Regions from separate parts of the Rubripirellula amarantea genome, predicted to be linked through region 2. Evidence: riboswitches for the same ligand, from Rfam matches in the RefSeq annotation. Region 2 holds a riboswitch; the other holds the start of a gene.
What was found. A riboswitch is a leader RNA that binds a small molecule or an ion and turns the genes downstream of it on or off. The one in region 2 is predicted to bind cobalamin.
Positions count from the first base shown of each region.

Region 1 (3,493 bases), on a different contig from region 2:
AAGGCTTCCGAAGGCCTCAACCGGGGCCGGCGTTAGCGATTCGTTGTCAAAGCGAACGAAATTAATTCCGTCGGTGCTGACTTCGACAAAGGCGAGTTCAAGAAACGTGTCACTGAAACTGTTTTCAAATACTGCGAAGTCGTTTCCGATGCCGTCACGAATAGGATCGTCAAACGTGAGCGTGATCTCACCGCCATCGCCAAGTGTGACGGTGTCAGGAATGGGGCTGTCGTCGCCTTCGAGCGGGTCGCTCGGTCCCGTTGCGTTCTCGGGGGTTTGAAAGTCTTCGCTGACGTTTGATCCTGGGGTGTAATTGGCGACCCCGGTTGCCCAGGCGGCGATCAGGTTACTGCCCGCGTTGATCGCTTCGGAACCCACTTGCCCGGCCGCGGGCGCATAGGGACCTGCCAGCAAATTCCGAGTTTCAAGTAGCTCGGTGATTAGTCGCCGTCGTTGAATTGGTCGTCGTGATTTTTGTAGTTTAGAAATTCGGTTCAAGGTTGTAGATCCGGAAGAGATTCGTTGCCGTTGCGTGTGCAAAGAGCGGCAAGGAGTTCAAGGTCGATGGAATCATTAAGGAAGGTGACCGATCCGTCGGCGAATAAAGCTTGCACTCCTTGCGGGTGAAAGCTCCGCATGTCGTTTTCAAAGTCAGGGGCTTGGTTGATTGGGAAGGCTTGGTCGAACAAGTTCCACGCATTGATCCACTGGCCGTCACGAAAGGCGGCATCTTCGGACACTGCAATCGTGCGAGAAGTTCCGTCGGTAATGTCCCGAAAACGAAGTGCCAGTTCATGAACGAAAAATCCTCTCGGCGGATCATTGACGGCCGTGACACGTTCCCCATAAATGCCGCCGTAGTCGGTCGCTCCGCGTCCTTGGCTGCGTCCATCGCCACTGGTGCGAGCCGATGACGGTGTGCTTGGACACAAAAACGTTTCAATCACTTGCGATGCCGCGTCCGCGTTGACAGCGTCGTCGAAGGGAACGTTGAAGTCGATCATTTGGTAGGCACCCGGTTCTTCAATGAACGGCAAGATCATCGCCGACCAAGCGAATTGCTTTCCGTTGGGGACGGTGGGCCGCACTTCTAATCCACCGGGTGGGAACCGTTTAAACGCGGCGTGGTAGTTGTGGATTCCAATCCCGATTTGATGCAGGTTGTTTTGACACTGCATCTTCCGAGCCGCCTCGCGAGTCGCCTGCACTGCTGGCAATAGCAGTCCAACGAGAGTTCCGATGATGGCAATCACCACCAGCAACTCAATAAGCGTGAAGCCGCCTGCGCATTGAGGGCGTGATTCGAAGCTGGCTGATCGGGACACCAACGTTTCGATCCGGCGAAGAAGGGAAGGAATCTTCAGTGGTTACGGTTGCAGAAAGCAAGTCGAGATCTCTGCATTCGGGCAGCGACTGATTTCCAACGACACGTGTTCGACACGGACCTCACCCTAGAAGGTCACCTCGCGTCCGATCAGTGGTAGGTCTTCTGACTCGCGTCGTTCCCCATGCTTCGCCTTCTCGCCGAGATAAATCTCTGCAATGGCTATCAGAATGAAGTCAGGGCGGTAACAATTTACTCGTCACCACAACGCACACAGCGGCCGGGCCGTCTCGGAATCTCACCGAAGTTCCCTGTTCCTGGACGGGTTTTCATGAACGCGCCCAGCACCAAGAATCGTTCGTCGCAAAGGTAACCACCGACCTGTGAAGTGTCAAAGGGCAAGCTTCAAAGAACAGGGGCAGGCCGCTGGTCTTGGCCTGCAAACCACCGAAAACGTCGATCTTCAGCGAGCAATCCCCCCGTAAATGCGACTGGTCCTTTGAACGACGGATACAGCTACTCAATCCAAATTCCTTCCCGTGCCCGAGGCCAATCGGTCCTCTCGTTCTTAGCCGACCGTTTTGATCATTCGACGGCCGTCCAGTGGCGAGAACGAATTGAGCAAGGTGAGGTAACGGTCAACGAAAACGTTGCTCGGGTTGATACAGAGTGTCGACCCGGCGACCGGTTGGTGTGGAACCGTCCGGGGTGGATCGAGGCGGATGTACCGCTTCGCTATTCCATCGAGTTTGAAGACGATCGTTTGCTGGTCGTCGACAAACCCAGTGGCCTTCCGACGCTACCCGGCGGTGGGTTCCTTGATCACACGTTGTTGAATCTCGTGCGAAAGGATTTTCCTAGTGCCAGTCCCTTGCATCGACTCGGACGCTGCACGTCGGGTCTCGTGATGATGGCTCTTGATTCCATGACTGCAACAACGCTTTCGAACGACTGGCCGAACGTGCTAAAGCAATACTCGGCCTTGGCCAGTGGCGTTGCAGCCGAGGACATCTACGACATCCAGACTCCGATTGGTCCCGTCGATCATCCGCGACTCGGCAAGGTCCACGCCGCGAACGATTCCGGCAAGCCATCGCGTAGCGTCGCCCGCGTCGTTGAACGCTACGAGTCAACAACTCTGTTTGAGGTTGACCTTCACACCGGTCGTCCTCATCAAATTCGAATTCATCTCGCCTCCATCGGCCATCGGTTGGTCGGCGATCCGCTATACGACACCGGTGGAATCCCTCGAGCCATCAATCCCGGCTTGCCGGGAGACGGCGGGTATTTCTTACGCGCGCAATCCTTGACGTTCACTCACCCCATCAGTGGATCGGTCGTGACGGTTGCCGCTGGACGAGAGGGTTGGCAGGAACATGGATGATTGAAAAACTGAGTTTTCAAAATGAACTGCAAGAGATCTGTGCGAGCCATGTGACGTGCGGTTCTTGAGTGCCTAACGGCACGAGATGTCGTAAGTCCGCACCGAGCACCGGCGTCAACCCAGTTCGTCTTGCAGTTTCGTAGCATCGAGGATGCCGAGTTTTGCGTACATACTCGTATAGTCCACAACGTTGTGGCACTGAAAGACAAGATCGTCTTTGAGCCGTCCGTGAACACCCACTTCAATCACAACGTCTTTGCCAGTGTCGCGGTGGACGCCTTGCAGTTCCATCACCAGCGAAAACGATTCATCGCGGATCAACATGAAGCTTGTCTCGGCGTGGCAATGTTCAACGCGAGCGTGCAGAGACTGATAGGCGGCTTGAACTTGATCCACACCTTCCAAGACAACCGGGGCCATGCCCGTAACGACACATTCGGGGTGAAAGTAATCTGAAACGCAAACCGATGATCGAGATTCCCAACCGTTCTTGATCCATCGGAACAGGAACGCGCGGTAAATGAGCTCCCTCGGACTTAAAGACTCTTCATCGGGTTGCATTGCATCGTTCTTTGTTCAGGTCCAACAGATGGCAAAGTGGTTCGATCGTAGATCGGTGAAGCAGTCCGGTTCATGACGCGGTACAAGCTACTCCGGAAAAGCGTTGAAGTGCATTTTAGCTAATCAAGCGACACGATGTGGCGAACTAAGCGAATTCATCGAACCAAGCCCGTGTACTCGCTCGCTTGACCTTCGCGTGATCGCAATCGGTCTTCGTGAACGCC
Region 1 is NZ_SJPI01000002.1:146,214-149,706, forward strand. Features, by position in the region: gene Pla22_RS14130 (DUF4465 domain-containing protein) at 1-498, opposite strand, end outside; gene Pla22_RS14135 (DUF1559 domain-containing protein) at 495-1,325, opposite strand; cobalamin riboswitch at 1,463-1,691, opposite strand; gene Pla22_RS14140 (RluA family pseudouridine synthase) at 1,824-2,708, shown strand; gene Pla22_RS14145 (nuclear transport factor 2 family protein) at 2,823-3,269, opposite strand.
Region 1: another riboswitch for cobalamin. It lies ahead of Pla22_RS14135 (DUF1559 domain-containing protein); the one in region 2 lies ahead of Pla22_RS12680 (DUF1559 domain-containing protein).

Region 2 (3,493 bases):
AAACCTCTTGGCGAATCCATCGCCATCTCGCATCGACAAGGCAGCGTACGTCGTGTTGGCGACGTCGACTGACAATAATTCGGAACCGTTGGGTAGATTAAAAAATGCTCCGCTTCCAAAAGCAACGGCGTAGGTACCGCCGGCTTGGACATTGCCGTTTCCGCTGGATCCACCGCCAGGGTATGCCGCGTATTGGTTGTTGAGTCCTGGACTCGAGCTATTGATAACGTTGCTGTAACTCCACCCGCTCCAGAAGTCGAAGGATGGAAGGTAATCGCCATTGTAGCTGTTGCTAAATCGCACTCCTTTGCTGTTCCAGCCTGTTGAGTTGGTGCTGCCGGAGCCATCGTTACCGTTGTAGTACGATCCGCCACCATCTGGACTTGATCCCGTGAAGGCACCAAGTTCTTCAAAGTCGACCACCACTGCAGCCATCGAATAGCGAGGCATGGCGATCGTGGCTGACAAACTAATTAGGGTCACAGCAATCAGTGAAAGTTTCATGGAACGTTGTTCTTCTATGTGAGGAGGAATTGGGTCTAACCCTCGCAAGGGTTCTCGGTAGTGACCGAGGCCACGAGTCTCATGAAAGTTGGTCGAGACGCGTGGCCTCGTTCACTACGGTGCGTATTGCGCGGTCTCCCCTTTTGCGATCGTGATCAGTTTTCCGAGCAAAGACTTGTCAATCGATTCGGTCATGAACAATGTTCGGCCGTCTATGAACAGGACCATCGCACCACCAGGGTGCAGACTGCGGATCTCGTTGTCGCCAACCCACGCTTCGTGATCGTTGATTCCCCATGCTTGCACGAACACATTGCGACCGTTGATCCATTCGCTATCGGGGCCGCCCACGTCTTCGGCAACGGCCAGCGTGTTGGTGAGGCCATCGCGGATTGCGCGAAACGAAATTATTTTGTCGTAAAGAAAGCAGCCGTCGCTTGGATCGGTATCGACGATACGTTCACCGTAGAGACCGCCGTAGTCCGTTTGCCCACGAATCAGGTTTCGGTCGGGCGCCGTCGGGCACTCATACATAGCTACGCGAGTTTGGGCTGCGACTCGATTTCGTTCGGAATCAAACGGTAGCGAAAAGTCGATGGAATCATGAAGAGATTGTTGTTCAATGAAAGGCAGTAGGAACGCGGACCAAGCGAATTGACGATGTGTTGGCGGGGCCATGAATCCTCGCCATTCGATGCACCCAGTGGGCAGGGATCGGTGTGCGTTGTGATACGCGTGAAGGGCCAACCCAATTTGTTTGAGGTGGTTCTTGCACGTGGTCTTTCGTGCTGCCTCGCGCGTCGCCTGGACTGCGGGCAAAAGCATCGCCACCAAAATGCCAATGATGGCGATGGAAACCAACAATTCGATCAGGGTGAAGCCCCGGGAACGGTGGCATTTTCGGACGAACGGGTGCGCGGGCAGGGATGACATGGCGAGTGCAGTTGTCGCACCCGCCGCGATCGTGTTGGCAGACCGGTAGCCCAAATCACTGTCGAATCAACAGCGACTCAATCAAACAGGTGTGCTTTGCGAACGAAGACGAACGACAACTGATGGGGAGGGATGCTTTTGGCAAATCGATTCAAGCCAAGGGGGCAAAAACCCGGCAATGGATTTCAATCGCAACGATTGCCCCAATCCAAGAGGGCACGACATCGTCTTGTTCAAGGTAGGTCTTCTGACTCGCTACCTTTTCCGATCGCTCGCAGCCTTCTCGTTCGCCACCGAGGTAATTCCACGGCGGAAAACAATGACTCTTCGTAAGAAGGAGCGACGGATGCAATTGCGTTAGCAATCGCGGGCAGCATACAGCGGCTGGACCGTCCCGGAATTTCACCGGAGTTCCCTGTTAAATCGTTTGCCAGAACGCAAACGAGATCACCTTGAACGTCGAGAAGCATAGCAGCGACGAACCACTCGTCAAGCCGCAATCGTGACCGTGTCTGGGTTTCACTGTCCTCAGGTTCATCCCACCGCCCGGCGACTTAATTCCGCCGACCCAGCGACCATTCAATCGCTTTTGAATTGCGGTTTTTCGCTTCCTAATACTTGCCGTTCGCACGCCAGCGCACGTGCTTGGCTTCGTTCTTTACTGAACTCCATAGCGTAGGATCGGCGACCTAGCACCTGAACGTTTTTGCATCCAACCGTTTTGCCATCGAGCGTCTCTTGCATCATACGTCGATTGCATCGAGACGCTTAAGCATGCTGAACCAAGTTCAAACGCTTTCAATCTTGCAAATCAATGCAAGCCGCTTCTTCGGTGCTGCGGACGTAGAGCCGCCCATTGCTGAAGGCTGGCGTGGACCAACACTTGCCTCGCACGACATCCGCTCTCGCAAGTTCGACGTATTCATCCGGGCGGGCCGAGACGATGACGACTTCTCCGGCATCCGAAAGAGCAACGATTTTGTTTCCGACTTGGATGCAGTTCCCAGGTCCAAATCCGCCCTTCTTCCATTTGATTTCACCCGTTGCCAAGTTGACGCACTGAAGCGGAGCTCGGCCGTACTTCTTGAATTCGAAAATTCCGTACAAGTGTCCATCGTGAACAACAGGCGTGCTCCAGTGGTTCATTAATTCATTCGCTTTAAACCAAAGTTCGGTTGCTTCTGCTTTTTCCGTTACCTTGAAGAGACCGGCGCCGACGCCATAGCCGGCTGAGCAATAGACCCGGTCACCCTCAACTACAGGGGAAGCCGCGGTCGATGTGCTAAACGGAAACTTCGCTCGCCAAATCTCTTCGCCTGATTGAACGTCCACTGCCACCAACCCCGACGTTACGAAGAAAACGATCTGCTTTCGATCGTTAATTTCAGCCAAGCAAGGAGTCGCGTGAGTGATTGTTTCGTCGCCGGATTTCCAAAGAACTTGCCCATCGTCTTTGTTGAATGCCAAGAACGATTGGCCAGCTCCACCGCCACCGACGATCACGGAGTTCCCATCGACGATCGGGCTCGATGCGTTTCGCCAAGGAATGTTGCGACCTTCGAACTCAGCCTCGATGTCACGTTTCCAAAGCGATTGGCCCGTTTCGGCATCAAGGCAGTGCAATGTCATGAACGCGTCGTATGCGAAGACGCGATCGCCGGAAATGGTGGGTGTCCCGCGAGGTCCATCACCGCCTCGGTTGTCCGGTGCACCGGCATCACCACCGCCGCGTCCGTACTTGATCGAACCAAGTTGAGCTTCCCAAAGTTTCTTGCCGGTGTTGGCGTCCAACGCCAAGCAGACCTCGTGTTCTTGTTCCCCCACAAGCGTGATCGCGCGGCCATCGGCAACCGCAAACGAGCTGAACCCAAGTGGCGTCGGAGCTTTCCACAGCACCTTGGGGCCTGAACTACCCCATGGCTTATCGCTAATACTGGCCGTCGAAACGCCATCGCCCGCGGGGCCGCGATATTGGGGCCATGGTTCGGCAGTGACACGATGCGACGAAGCTAGGATGAAGGCAGCGAAAGCCAGCAGAGCAATTAATTTCATGGCG
Region 2 is NZ_SJPI01000001.1:3,464,964-3,468,456, forward strand. Features, by position in the region: gene Pla22_RS12675 (DUF4465 domain-containing protein) at 1-504, opposite strand, end outside; gene Pla22_RS12680 (DUF1559 domain-containing protein) at 619-1,437, opposite strand; cobalamin riboswitch at 1,658-1,907, opposite strand; gene Pla22_RS12685 (PQQ-binding-like beta-propeller repeat protein) at 2,236-3,489, opposite strand.